3 regions of the Pantoea phytobeneficialis genome follow, and region 1 is predicted to be linked to each of the others. Evidence: predicted binding sites of a transcription regulator. Region 1 holds the regulator's gene; each other region holds the start of a gene.

Region 1 (4,605 bases):
CTAGTGGGTCAGTGGTCGCCGGTGAAACCCGTTTGTACGAGGTTAAAGGCTAAACCCTTGTGATAAACCCCAAAGGCAGGAAGCGATTCCTGCCTTTTTTGTTTTAAAACGACCAACAAACGGTTGTTTCCCTTCTGCGCTTTGTGGATCATACTCCGTTACTTTCCAGGACAAATCACCCGTATTGTATTTGAGGATTTTGAGATGAGTGAGGCTGAAGCCCGCCCAACGAACTTTATTCGTCAGATTATCGACGAAGATTTGGCGAGCGGTAAGCACAACAGCGTGCATACCCGTTTCCCGCCTGAGCCCAATGGTTACCTGCATATTGGCCATGCGAAATCGATCTGTCTGAATTTTGGTATCGCACAAGATTACCAGGGACAGTGCAATCTGCGCTTCGACGACACCAACCCGGTGAAAGAAGATATGGAGTTCGTCGAGTCCATCAAGCGCGACGTGCAATGGCTGGGCTTTGAATGGAGCGGAGACGTTTGTTACTCCTCGAACTATTTCGACCAGCTGTACAACTATGCGGTCGAACTGATCAACAAAGGCCTGGCCTATGTGGATGAGCTTTCGCCGGAAGAGATTCGCGAATACCGTGGCACCCTGACTGCCCCGGGTAAAAACAGCCCGTTCCGCGATCGCACACCGGAAGAGAACCTGGCGCTGTTTGAAAAAATGCGCGCCGGTGGCTTCGAAGAGGGCAAGGCTTGCCTGCGTGCCAAAATCGATATGGCATCAAACTTTATCGTGATGCGCGATCCGGTGCTGTATCGCATTAAATTTGCTGAGCATCACCAGACTGGTAACAAATGGTGCATCTACCCGATGTACGATTTTACCCACTGCATCTCCGACGCACTGGAAGGCATTACCCATTCACTGTGTACGCTGGAGTTCCAGGATAACCGTCGCCTGTACGATTGGGTGCTGGACAACATCAGCATTCCGGTTCACCCGCGTCAGTATGAATTCTCACGTCTGAATCTGGAATACGCGGTGATGTCGAAGCGTAAACTGACTCAGCTGGTGAGTGAAAAGGTGGTAGAAGGCTGGGATGACCCGCGTATGCTGACCGTGTCCGGTTTGCGCCGTCGTGGTTACAGCGCAGCCTCGATTCGTGAATTCTGCCTGCGAATTGGTGTGACGAAACAGGACAACATCGTTGAGATGGCCTCGCTGGAGTCATGTATCCGTGACGATCTCAACGAGAATGCGCCGCGTGCTATGGCGGTGCTGGATCCGCTGAAAGTGGTGATTGAGAACCTGCCTGCGGGTCATGAAGAGATCATCACCATGCCGAACCATCCGAACAAACCGGAAATGGGCACGCGTGAGGTTCCGTTCAGTCGTGAGGTGTGGATCGATCGCGCTGATTTCCGTGAGGAAGCCAACAAGCAGTACAAACGTCTGGTGCTGGGTAAAGAGGTCCGTCTGCGTAATGCTTATGTGATCCGTGCCGAGCGCGTAGCGAAAGATGATGAAGGCAATATCACCTGCATCTATTGTACCTGTGACGTCGATACCCTGAGCAAAGATCCGGCTGATGGCCGTAAAGTGAAAGGCGTGATCCACTGGGTTTCGGCGATCCATGCGCTGCCTGCGGAATTCCGTCTGTACGACCGTCTGTTCAGTGTACCGAACCCAGGTGCGGCAGAGGATTTCCTCACCACCATCAACCCGAACTCGCTGGAAATCAAACAAGGTTTTGTTGAGCCGGGTCTGCGTGATGCAGTAGCGCTTGCGCCGTATCAATTTGAACGTGAAGGTTATTTTTGCGCAGATAGCGTTTATTCGCAGCCTTCTAAGCTGGTATTCAACCGTACTGTCGGTTTGCGTGATACCTGGGCGAAAATCGGCGATTAATCCTTTTTGTCGTTTTCCCCATATCCTGATAAAAGGGCGAGAAATCGCCCTTTTTTATTGGCTGTAATTTGAGTTTAGCCATCTTTTATTCTGTGGCTTGCGAAACGTGCTTGTTACCGGGATTTGCAACTAATCTGACTTTAACATAATTAATCAATTTACGAGTGTTAAAAACTTTTTTTCAGGTAGGCTATGCGCTCTCAGACGTTGCTCCGCGGGTTATAAAGGAAAAAAAATGACAAGTCTCGCTCAGGAAGCCAAACACAGCGTAGTGGTATTACATCAACTTATCGAACGTATTTTTAATCAGTCGGATAGCACCGACGACAGCATTGAATTGTTCCTTTCGCACTTTCACCCGGATTTCAAAATGGTGACACCGCAGGGCAAGCAACTGGATTTCAATGCGACGGAAGTGCTGTTCCGTCAACTGCGTGGTCAACGTGAAGGGATGCGTATCGCCACCAGCGAACATGCCATCATCTCGCAACAAAGCAAGGAAGTGACGATTCAGTATCGCGAATTGCAAATGATGAACGGCACTAACCAGAGCCGCATCTCACTGGCGGTGCTGGATTGCAGTACCTCAATTCCGCGCTGGCGTTATTTACAGGAAACGCTGGTGCAGTGAAGCAGCCATAAAAAAACCGGTGCCAGGCACCGGTTTTTTTATACTGCATAGCACATTTTATTGCTTGTCGTGGAGCGTCTCGTCTTCGCGGCAGTCTCCCAACGCACAGTGGCCGTACAAGTACAGACTGTGGTTAGTCAACTTGATACCGTGACGTGTGGCGATTTCGCGCTGACGGGTTTCAATGGATTCATCGCTGAATTCGATCACTTTGCCACAATCCAGGCAGATCAGGTGGTCATGGTGATGCTGTTGCGTCAGTTCAAAGACGGATTTACCACCCTCGAAGTTATGGCGGGTCACGATTCCCGCGTCATCAAACTGGTTAAGAACGCGATAAACCGTTGCCAGACCAATCTCTTCGCCCATGTCGATCAGGCGTTTGTACAAATCTTCCGCGCTGACGTGATGGCATTCGGGTTCCTGAAGCACTTCCAGAATTTTCAGTCTGGGGAGCGTGACTTTCAGGCCAGCCTTCTTCAATGCGGAGTTGTTGTCAGTCATGCGGATATTGTCCTGTTACTTAGCTAGTCACTTGCGGCGCAGGGCCTTGAATGTCGATCACGCGCATTCTCATTTGCGTCTCATTATAGAACTCAAGCAGTGAAATGAAAACCAAGGCAATGTCCTGAAAATCACCAGTGGCTGTAAGGAGAAATGTCACTAACGCCGGCGGGGATCGTGCAGGTCTTTGTTTCCATTTCACTCAGCCTCATTCTGATGCCAGAGGAATAAGCGGATGACCGTTACGGGTATTCTACAGATTTGCGGGAAAAAGTTAAAAAACAGTAGCTATTATTTTTATAGGAAATTCCTTTAACTCAATGTGAGCCAGCGCCCACATTGAGGAGGGCAGGGGATCAGGCTTCAATGATCTCTTTCAGTTGCAGCTCATCGAAAATCTGTTTCACCCATTTATCAACACGTTCGTTGGTCAGTTCAGGCTGACGATCTTCATCGATCGCCAGACCGAGGAAGTGTTTGTCATCTGCCAGACCTTTCGAGGCTTCGAAATGGTAGCCTTCGGTCGGCCAGTGTCCCACAATCACCGCGCCGTTTGGCTCGATGATATCGCGGATGGTGCCCATCGCATCACAGAAGTATTCAGCGTAATCTTCCTGGTCACCGCAGCCAAACAGCGCGACTAATTTGCCATTGAAATCAATTTCTTCCAGAGTCGGGAAGAAATCATCCCAGTCACATTGCGCTTCGCCGTAGTACCAGGTCGGAATGCCCAGCAGCAGGATATCGAATGCTTCGAGATCTTCTTTGGTGCTCTTGGCAATGTCATGCACTTCGGCCACATCTTTACCCAGTTGTTTCTGGATCATTTTTGCAATGTTTTCAGTATTGCCGGTATCGCTGCCGAAGAAAATGCCTACGATTGCCATGAGTTAAGTAACCTCTTAAATCCTGATATATGGGTTGAATGCACAGTTAAGCGAATGATAGCAGACCGGGCAAAGTGGCGGAACTTGTAAAGCCGAGACTTTGTGTTCCTGCGTGCGGTCTGCGTGTGTTACGACAGTTTGAGTTGCGCCAGCAGCATTTGTTCAATCAATTCGCTACGGCTGATGTTCTGCTGCTCTGCCAGAGTATTAAGCGCGTCAACCGCTTCACTGCTCATTTTTAGCTCCACGCGACGTAAACCACGCACTTTGTCGCGTTTTAGCTGGTTGCGCTTGTTAATGCGCAACTGTTCGTCACGCGTTAGCGGACTGGTTTTGGGGCGACCGGGACGTCGCTCATCAGCGAAGAGATCGAGCGTGGTGCGGTCAGTTTGTTCTTTTGCCATTTTTTGTAAAACTGAGTGGGCGCGAACGGCGGAAAGGCGCTGCGCAATTTATACATTATCGGCCCAGCCACGGTGAAAAAATCATCCGCGGCAAATTTTTAGCGCGACATCATACTCCAGCACTCCTTGCGACGCCAACCTTAAACGTTTTGCGGCAAGCTTTTGCTTTTACAGTACAAAAAAGCGGCGAACTGCGCGCAAAACCGCCTCAGGTTTTTCAGCATGGACCCAGTGACCGGCACCACTGATGACATGCGCATGCGCCTGTGGAAACTGGCGCAGCAACGCATCACGATGTTGATTGTCC
Region 2 (4,605 bases), on a different contig from region 1:
TTTGTTGCTCTGAACTTCTTCCAGCAGATCCGCAGCACCGTTTGCCAGGTCTTCCGGTTTGTAAGTCAGTTGCTTAACCTGCTCATCCAGTTTGTGTACGTTGGTTTGCAGTTCAGCCGCCAGTTGTTTGGTTTCCGGCGTAATCGCTTTTTTGCTGAACAGCTCACGTTCAATGGCGTGGAAACCGTGCCAGCCCACTTTCGGGTCGATGTTGGACGCACGCATGTCGACTAAGTAATCAAGGTTGCCTGCATTATCGGTGGCTTTAAAGCCCGGTAACACGAAGCCGCTGACGTCAGATTCGATACGTTCGTAGAACGGACGCGCTTTGGCGTAGTCTGCTTTGGCTTTTTCCAGATCGCCCGCATCAATGTCTGCCTTCAGACGATCGACCGCCACCACCATGGCATCCACTACGCCGTTAACATAGCTGGCATAGCCTTTGGTGCCCTCTTCCAACAGCGTCGCGACGCTGCCGGTCGGTGCTGCCGCCGCTTTACCGGTGACAGTAAAGTTAGTCAGCTCTTGTTTCGCTCCCGGGCAATAAATCTGGTAGGTGCCGCCGTCCAGCGTGACGGTGAATTTCACCGCAGGCAGGCCCGGTGCGAGGTTCTCTTTTTCGCCCAGAATACGGTTGTCGCTTAACAGTTCCAGCTCAGTCAGTGAGGTCGCGGTTTTATTGACCACGGTGAAGGTGACCGGACCGGCTTTCGCCGAAGTATGGTCGATATGGCAGGTGCCATCGCCTTCACTGGTCATGGTGATGTTGACCTGTGAAGCGCCGTTTTTCACCGGCGCTGCCGTAGCCGCCTGCGCATCCACGGACAGCATTAAAGCCGCAGAAATCCCTGCTGCAATCAGCGCGTATTTTGTAGAGAACGGTTTTGTCTTCATCGTGCCTTCCTGTTTATTTTTCAGGCAGTTGGTGAGTTGAACTGTCCAGCAGTCCCTGTTTGCTGCGTCCTCGGGCACGAACACCTTTCAGCCGCCGGAACTGGCGACTGGCTGAGAAAAAGCAGGTGAAGGCCAGAATGGCAAAAAGTGAAGGTAAAATAACGGCCCAGAAGTGCCAGATATCATGAGCAACAACCGCATCACGCAAGCGTTGTTCAATATCCTGTGACCAGGTCGGGCTGATCTGCCAGTCGCACCCGGCTTCTGCGTTACGCGCCCGCGCGCTGATGGTGCGGGGAGACTGGAGGCCACCGCCCGATAACGTGATAAAGGTGCCGGCCTGAGATTCCGCGCTCACCAACACGCCACGCCTCATGGCGGCATCAACACGGCAATTCACCGTCCATTTGGCGTCATAAGGACCGGGATGTTGTGACGGACTTAAGCCAACCGGGATGCGGTTGCCATAGGCGGCCATGACCTGGTCGAGCGTCAGCGGTGAACTGGCATCGGCGGGTTCATAGCTGAAACTCGCCTGCCACTCCTGACGCCCCGAGGTGCTGACGTTGCTGAGCTGATCGGCAGGCACCACCAGCGTTTCCGCTGCCTGTCCCTCAAGCGTCACGGCAAACTGTTTGCCCGCGCCTGGCTGGCTGCTGATATGGCCGACCGGTTGCTGCGAGGTGCGGCTGACCAACGGAATTTGATCGGGAATGTCCACATCCGGTGCCGGATAGCCAAAGAACAGTAACAACGCGGTGATCGTCAGGCCCGCACCGGTCACGGTGGTGAACTGTGCGGCTCTTTTTGGTGTCGGTCTTAAGTGGGCAGGCCAGTAGATCATCGCCGCGACCACCACGATATAGATAATCCAGCCTGCGAATTCCACCAGACGCGGATCTGCCGGAATACCCAGCACGCCGGTAATCAGCGCCGATTGCACGGTGCCGGGAGTAACCAGCCAGCTCAGGTCAACAATGCGTTGTTGTCCGGTGTTTAACCATCCCGCTTCATGCGCGCTACGTAACGCGGAGATAATTAAACCGGCCGCAACCAGGATCAGGAACAACCCGGTAAGACGGAAGAAACGCGACAGGTTAATACGGATGCCACCGACATAGATGCCCCATCCTACCAGGACGGCAGCCAGTAACCCCAATACGGCACCCACCGCCGCCCAGGCAGCCGACTGTGAAGCGGAAAAAGTCGCCAGCAGAAATACGCTGGTTTCGAAGCCTTCTTTCAGTACCGCGAGAAACGCCATGCTGGTCAACGCCCAGGCGCTGGAATGGCTGATGGCTTCTGCTGCTTCGGTTTCCAACTGACGCTTGAGGTTGTGCGCATGATTGTTCATCCACATCACCATGCCGGTGACAAAAAACACTGCCACCAGACCGATAATGGACTCCATCATCTCCTGACGCGCCTGTGGTAACGCGTTTTCGGTCAGGTTCAGCACAAAACCCACGCCAAGGGAGAGTATCACCGCACAACCGACACCCAACCACATCGCGGTGAGCGAACGGCCATTTTTGCGTAAGAAAGCGGCGATAATGCCTACGATTAATGCGGCTTCAAGGCCTTCGCGCAATGCGATAATGAACGTGGCCAGCAAGTAGAGTGCTCCCAAAAGTGGCTAAAAGCGAAATGATAATAATTATTAGTATCACTCCCCGTGAGAATAATAAACATTCCCGCTAACCAGCATAGTAAAAAAAGGAAAAACTCTATTTGCCCGTGACATTGCCAGATATTATTTTGCTTCCTGATGTGAGCCACATCTCAACATTAAGTTAACCTTAAGAATTAAGGCGACTCCGTTAAAAGACACAAGGTAGCGGCGCGATTTTAACCCTAAAAAAAACAGCGCGATAAATCGCGCCGCTACGCAACCGGGGAGAGATGCCGCCATCCCCGGTGCTTATTTCGTTGATTGTAGAGATATGTAAAGGGAACAGCTTGATATGTCTTGTAATTTTATTTAACTGCTGAATTATTGGCACCAACAGGTGCGGCTTTCTTGCATGCTTAAAATTGTTGATTTATTTGCTGTAGCATTTTATTCACTGCGGTTTTAGGTTGCAGGCGGCAGCGCCTGTAAGATGCGTCCGGCCTCAGCGGCGCTCAATGGATACGCATAAAACTGGCGATAAAAATCGCGCGTGGCGTCGACGATATTCAGATCGGGAAACAGCTCAGGATGCAATTTGGCTGCGGCCCATTGAATCTGGAGCGCCACCTCGGTGCCATAGCGATCCCACGGAAACACCCCTGCCGGATTCTGCCACACCCGATGATTTTTCACCGCATTGACGCTGCCAAACAGCGCAGCGTAATCGGAATCCGCCAGGGTTCCCGCACCGGCACCAATAATGATCACATCCGGGTTCCAGCGAATCACCTCCTCTGGGGAGATCGGCTTCATATTGCCTTCAATGCCCGCCGCAACATTGCGTCCTCCCGCCAGCGAGATCCAGCTATCAATCAAGGTATCGCGGCCATCCACTTTCAACGGATGCAGCGACTGAATATGCAGCACGCGAGGACGCTGACTGGCACTCAACCCCTGTGTTTTCGCCTGAATGCGGGTAATTTGCTGATCGAGATAATGGTTATACGCCACCGCGCGTGCCTCGGCCTCAGCCGTACCGACCACCTGCGCGGTGGTGGTGAGGGAGCGGCGCAGCGAGGAAAAGTCATCAAATTGCATCTCCAGCACCGGGATCCCCGCCAGCCGGTAAGACTGGGCATCAGGATCATGGGCCGGAACGAAAATCGCATCGACATGACGCGCCACCAGCGCTTCGCTGGCGAAGGTTTTACCGTGCGCCTGTAACGCCTGAAACAACGTTGGCTGCACCTTAAACATCCAGGGGCGATCGGTCGGATGATTCACCGTCGCCACAATACGGTCCCCCGCTCCCAGCGTCATCAGCAACGAATGGTGAGCGAACCAGGCATCGGCGATATGCGTCACCGGATGGCTAATTGCCACCTGCTGACCCACATCGTCCGTCACCGTTTGGGCCTGAGCCACAGCGCTAATTACCAGCAGCGCCAGCCCGCAGAAAGGTTTTAACATGGCCTTGCTCCCGATCAGAAATTGAGTTGCATGGAAACCTGAACCATACGCGGTTCGCCCAGTTGCGCGCTGGCATAGCCAGAACCGCTGTAGCCGTTTAGCCCACCCGGCACGATATTGGTCCAGTAGTGGCGATTGGTCAGGTTAGTGACATCAAGGCGGAAGGTGGTGGCGGTGTTGAACAGTTGCGTCTTCCACGCCGCCCCCGCATCCAGCGTGGTGTAACCGCTGACCCAACCTTCGTTCTGGTTGTCGGTACTACGACGCCCGACATAATGCATGCCGCCGTGAATATCGGTACCGCTCAGCATTGGCAGGTCGTAAGCGGCAAACAGGCTGGCAACATAGCGCGACAAACCGACGATTTGTTTATTCTCCGTCTGCGCGCTGGCGGTTTTCAGCAGACGCGGGTCCAGCCAGGTCATGCCACCATAGACGTGTAAACGCTCGGTGACATCGCCGTCGGCCATCAGCTCAATGCCCCGGTTACGCTGCTCACCGTCCACCGCATAGTCACCGTTGGCGTTGGTATAGGCATAAGGACGCTTGATCTGAAACAGTGCGGCGGTCAGCAGCAACTTATTGACCGCCAGCTTGCTCCCCACCTCAACCTGACGGCTACGATACGG
Region 3 (4,605 bases), 1.3 Mb from region 1:
AATCTGACGCATGGTCGGATGATGTTTACGCTGACTGAAGGCTTCAGTCTCCTCCAGCATACGGCGAATCCAGAACAGAAACGGTACGATCAGACAGCCAATGACGAACGGAATACGCCAGCCCCAGTCAGTCACCGCCTCTTTTTCCAACAGGTGGTTCAGGCCCAGTCCCAGCAGCGCCGCGAAGATAACCGCCACCTGCTGGCTGCCAGATTGCCAGCTAACGTAGAAGCCTTTACGCCCTTTCGGGGCCACCTCAGCCAGATACACAGACACGCCGCCCAATTCAACACCGGCGGAAAAACCCTGCAACAAACGACCAATAAGAATCAACACCGGTGCTGCCGCCCCAAGGGTGGCATAGCCTGGCACCACCGCAATCGTCAGCGTACCCAGCGCCATAATACCGAGGGTGACCAGCAAGCCTTTACGGCGGCCATGATGGTCAATGTAGGCACCGAGCACAATCGCCCCTAACGGACGCATCAGGAAGCCTGCGCCAAAGGTCATCAGCGTCAGCATTAATGACGCAAACGGGTTATCACCGGGGAAAAAGGTTTTTGCAATCGCGGTCGCGTAATAACCAAACACCATGAAATCGTACATTTCAAGGAAGTTGCCGCTGGTTACGCTAAAGATAGTTCTGGCACCGCTCTGCGATGACTTTTGTAAAGAAGAAGGTGAGCTCATAGGATTTTCCAGTGTCTTCCATGCGGGGATGTCCCTTTTATCGTGACGTCTCCCTGATGAATGTGATCCAATTCACCATTGCACTTTACAAAAGCAGGGTTATACGTAACCAAACATTAACAAAGTTGATCCGCAGGATAATTGCCCGTTAATCCGCCTGATTCGTGGTTTTCCTTTTTGGTCGTCCATTACGCCCATAACAAAAAGGGCGCCCATTAGGGCGCCCTCATAACTTTCAGTGAAACTACTTCTTCACCGTTTCCATACCCATCAAGCCAATCTTCAGATATCCGGCTTCACGAAGTTGGTCCATCACCGACATCAGGGTTTCATAACTTACTGATTTGTCAGCCTGGAAGAAGATAGTGGTTTCTTTATTGCCTTCCGTCTGCGCCGTCAGCGCATTGACCAGCGTCTCTTTGGTGACCTGATCGTTGCCGATATAAACCTGGTTATCTTCTTTAATCGACAAATAAACCGGTTTTTCCGGACGCGGCTGCGGCGCACTGGTGGAAGCGGGCAGATTGACGCGAACATCCACGGTTGCCAGCGGCGCGGCCACCATAAAGATGATCAGCAGAACCAACATCACGTCGATAAACGGCGTCACGTTGATTTCATGCATTTCGCCATCGCTTTCCAGGTCGTCGTTTAAACGCATCGCCATCGCAATTACCCTACGCGCAGTTTCTGTGCGGCAGCCGGACGAGCCACTTCGTTAGTCACGTTTCCCAGGTCAAGGTCACGGCTTTGCAGCAGCAGCACCTGCGCCGCCACATCACCGAGCGACGCTTTGTAGCTGGCAATCATACGGGCAAATACGTTGTAGATGACCACGGCAGGGATTGCAGCGACCAGACCAATCGCGGTCGCCAGCAGCGCTTCCGCAATCCCAGGAGCGACCACCGCGAGGTTGGTGGTTTGCGTCTGTGCGATGCCGATAAAGCTGTTCATGATGCCCCATACCGTACCGAACAGGCCGATAAACGGAGCAACCGAACCAATGGTGGCGAGGAAACCGTTACCGCGGCCAGCATGACGGCTGAAAGCGGCAACACGGCGTTCCAGACGGAAGCTGGTACGCTCTTTAATACCATCGGTGTCTTCGACACCGGCTGAAAGTTCCAGCTCGTTCTGTGCATCGTTAAGTAACACGGCGCTGTGGCTGTTACCCTTGAAGCTGGCGGCAGTGCTGGAGGCGTCATCTAATGAACGCGCATCACTCAGGGCGAGATGTTCGCGTTTCAGTCGGCGCTTGGCTGAACTCAACTCAGCAAACTTACCAAAGAAGATTGCCCAGGTGACCACAGAGGCCATCAACAGGCCAATCATGACCACCTTTACCACGATATCGGCATGATGATACATGCCCCAAACGGAGAGATCCGTCTGCATCAAATCACTGGCTACCACGCTGCATCTCCAACTTCAATTGCATAGTTCACGATCGAGCGCCGGATCATAACAAATTAGCGGGCCGAATTGATAGTAGTTCTCATTACTATTTACAAACGAAAAGTGCGTTTTTCCACCACAGTTTCTTTCGATTGTGAGCAGGTTTTATAAATGTGACGCACCGTATAAAATTATTAAAACATCGTTTCAAAATGTGATGCATTTCATTCAATCAACATCTGCCCACTTTTTCACCACACGATTTTCATTATTCTGAGCCAGCCCTGCCTTTTAACGGTGCCGTTGCACTGTCCGATTTCGCTACCTCTTGCTGGAGCAAAAAATGACGCTGAAAAAAAGACTACTCGCAGTTTCGTTGTCCTCCATGATCGCCCTGCTGGCCTGTAATGCGCAGGCCAAAGTCCTTAAGGTGGCGGAAGTGCAGCCCGCCGGTTATCCCACCGTGGTCGCGCTGGAGCATATGGGGGAGAAACTGAAACAGGCCACCGATGGTCGTCTGGAGATGAAGGTGTATGCCGGTGGCGTGCTTGGCGATGAAGATCAAACCTTACAACAGGTTCAACTGGGCGCGATTGATATGATCCGCGTTTCGTTGGCCCCGGTGACCACCATCGCGCCGGAAACCAGCGTGCTTACCCTGCCCTTTATCTTCCGCGATGAAGATCATATGCACAAAGTGCTGGATGGTAGCGTAGGTGAGCAGATCGTCGATAAATTCAATAAAGATCCCAACACCCGTATGGTGTTTCTCGGCTGGACCGATGCCGGGACGCGCAACATGATCACCAAAAAGCCGCTGACTAAGCCTGAAGATCTGCAAGGTATGAAGATCCGCGTGCAGAACAGCGCCATCTCGCTTGCCACGCTAAAAGCAATGGGCGCTAACCCGGTAGCGATGGGCGTCAGCGAAGTGTTTAGCGCCATGCAAACCGGCGTGGTGGACGGCACCGAGAATAACCCACCGACCTTTGTCGCCCATAACTACCTGCCCGTAGCGAAGTACTACACCCTCACCGGCCACTTTATTCAGCCAGAGATGATCCTGTTCTCCAAACCGGCGTGGGATCGCCTCTCTGCTGACGATCAGGCGTTACTGAAGAAGCTGGGCAAAGAAGCTCAGGATGAGGAACGTCAGTTGTGGGCCAGCTACACCCAGCAATCGATTGAGAAAATGAAGGCCGGAGGCGTCACCTTCCAACAGATCGATCGCGACTACTTTGTCAAAGCTACCCAACCGGTACGCGATCAGTTTGGCGGCAAGTATCAGGATCTGATGACACAGATCGCCGAGGTGAAATAACCCCCCACGCCGCGCGCAGGCGTGGCGTTTCACTCAGGATCCAATTATGAACGCATATTCCCGGTGGATGGATCGGTTGTACCTGCTGTGCATGTGGGTGGCGGCGGCAGCGTTGATGATCATGGTAGCGGTCATTCCCGTCGGCATCTTTGCGCGCTATGTATTGAACAGCGCGCTCTCATGGCCAGAGCCGGTAGCCATTATCTGTATGATCATTTTTACCTTTGTCGGCGCGCCGGTCGGCCTGCGGGCCGGCACCCATATTTGTGTCTCTATGTTGACCGATCGCTTGTCACCTGGCGGGCAAAAATGGGCGCTGCTGTTGTGTAACCTGCTGTTAATCGCCTTATGTGTGGTGCTGTTCCGCGCCAGCTACAACCTGTGTGCCGCGATGTGGATTCAGCCGCTGGCCTCACTGCCCAATGTCACCTATGGCGAAATGTATTTACCGATCCCGATTGGCACCGTTTTTACCCTACTGTTTGCCCTGGAACGTCTGCTGAATGGCGACCAGAGCCAGCGCCCAATCGTCACGCTTGGCGGCACCCACTAACCTCGGAGCATCGTGATGGACGCATTCATCCTGATTGGCAGTCTGATTCTGTTGCTGTTGGTCGGCTTTCCGGTCGCTTTCGCGGTCGGGTTTAGCGCCTTTATCGGTGCCTGGTGGATTGACCTGCCGCTTGAAGCGGTGGTGATTCAGGTGACCAACGGCATCAATAAGTTTTCGTTACTCACCATCCCGTTCTTTATTCTGGCAGGCGCAATCATGGCTGAAGGCGGGATCGCCCGACGCCTGGTGAATTTTGCCTATATCTTCGTCGGCTTTATTCGTGGCGGCTTATCGCTGGTGAATATCGTCGCATCGACGTTTTTCGGTGCAATTTCCGGTTCTTCCGTGGCGGATACCGCCTCGATAGGCTCGGTAATGATCCCGCAAATGGAGGAGAAAGGTTATCCACGCGATTTTGCGGCGGCGGTGACCGCCAGCGGTTCGGTGCAGGCGGTGCTGACGCCACCCAGCCATAACTCGGTGATTTATTCGCTGGCAACGGGCGGCGTGGTGACCATTTCCTCGTTGTTTGTCGCCGGTATTTTTCCCGGTCTGCTGCTCGGAGCATGTCTGATGGTGATGTGTCTGGGATTTGCGCGCAAACGTGGGTATCCCAAAGGTGAAGCGATCCCGTTTCGCCAGGCGC

What was found. Region 1 encodes Fur, which represses iron uptake genes when iron is present. Its sites were predicted from a motif close to ATAATAATGAGAACNACTATCAA; they were not measured.
Region 2: a site for Fur is predicted at 2,542-2,564, ahead of efeU (iron uptake transporter permease EfeU). Genes of this name have one in related genera too.
Region 3: a site for Fur is predicted at 2,173-2,195, ahead of exbB (tol-pal system-associated acyl-CoA thioesterase). Genes of this name have one in related genera too.

Annotation. Positions count from the first base shown of each region.
Region 1 is NZ_CP024636.1:1,233,957-1,238,561, forward strand. It holds gene nagE (N-acetylglucosamine-specific PTS transporter subunit IIBC) at 1-53, shown strand, start outside; gene glnS (glutamine--tRNA ligase) at 205-1,872, shown strand; gene CTZ24_RS05625 (hypothetical protein) at 2,108-2,503, shown strand; gene fur (ferric iron uptake transcriptional regulator) at 2,561-3,007, opposite strand; gene fldA (flavodoxin FldA) at 3,364-3,894, opposite strand; gene ybfE (LexA regulated protein) at 4,023-4,298, opposite strand; gene ybfF (esterase) at 4,467-4,605, opposite strand, start outside.
Region 2 is NZ_CP024637.1:357,372-361,976, forward strand. It holds gene efeO (iron uptake system protein EfeO) at 1-894, opposite strand, end outside; gene efeU (iron uptake transporter permease EfeU) at 908-2,509, opposite strand; gene CTZ24_RS21905 (ABC transporter substrate-binding protein) at 2,969-3,976, opposite strand; gene CTZ24_RS21910 (TonB-dependent receptor) at 3,991-4,605, opposite strand, start outside.
Region 3 is NZ_CP024636.1:2,508,728-2,513,332, reverse strand. It holds gene CTZ24_RS11715 (MFS transporter) at 1-690, opposite strand, end outside; gene exbD (TonB system transport protein ExbD) at 935-1,357, opposite strand; gene exbB (tol-pal system-associated acyl-CoA thioesterase) at 1,363-2,085, opposite strand; gene CTZ24_RS11700 (TRAP transporter substrate-binding protein) at 2,429-3,406, shown strand; gene CTZ24_RS11695 (TRAP transporter small permease) at 3,453-3,959, shown strand; gene CTZ24_RS11690 (TRAP transporter large permease) at 3,975-4,605, shown strand, end outside.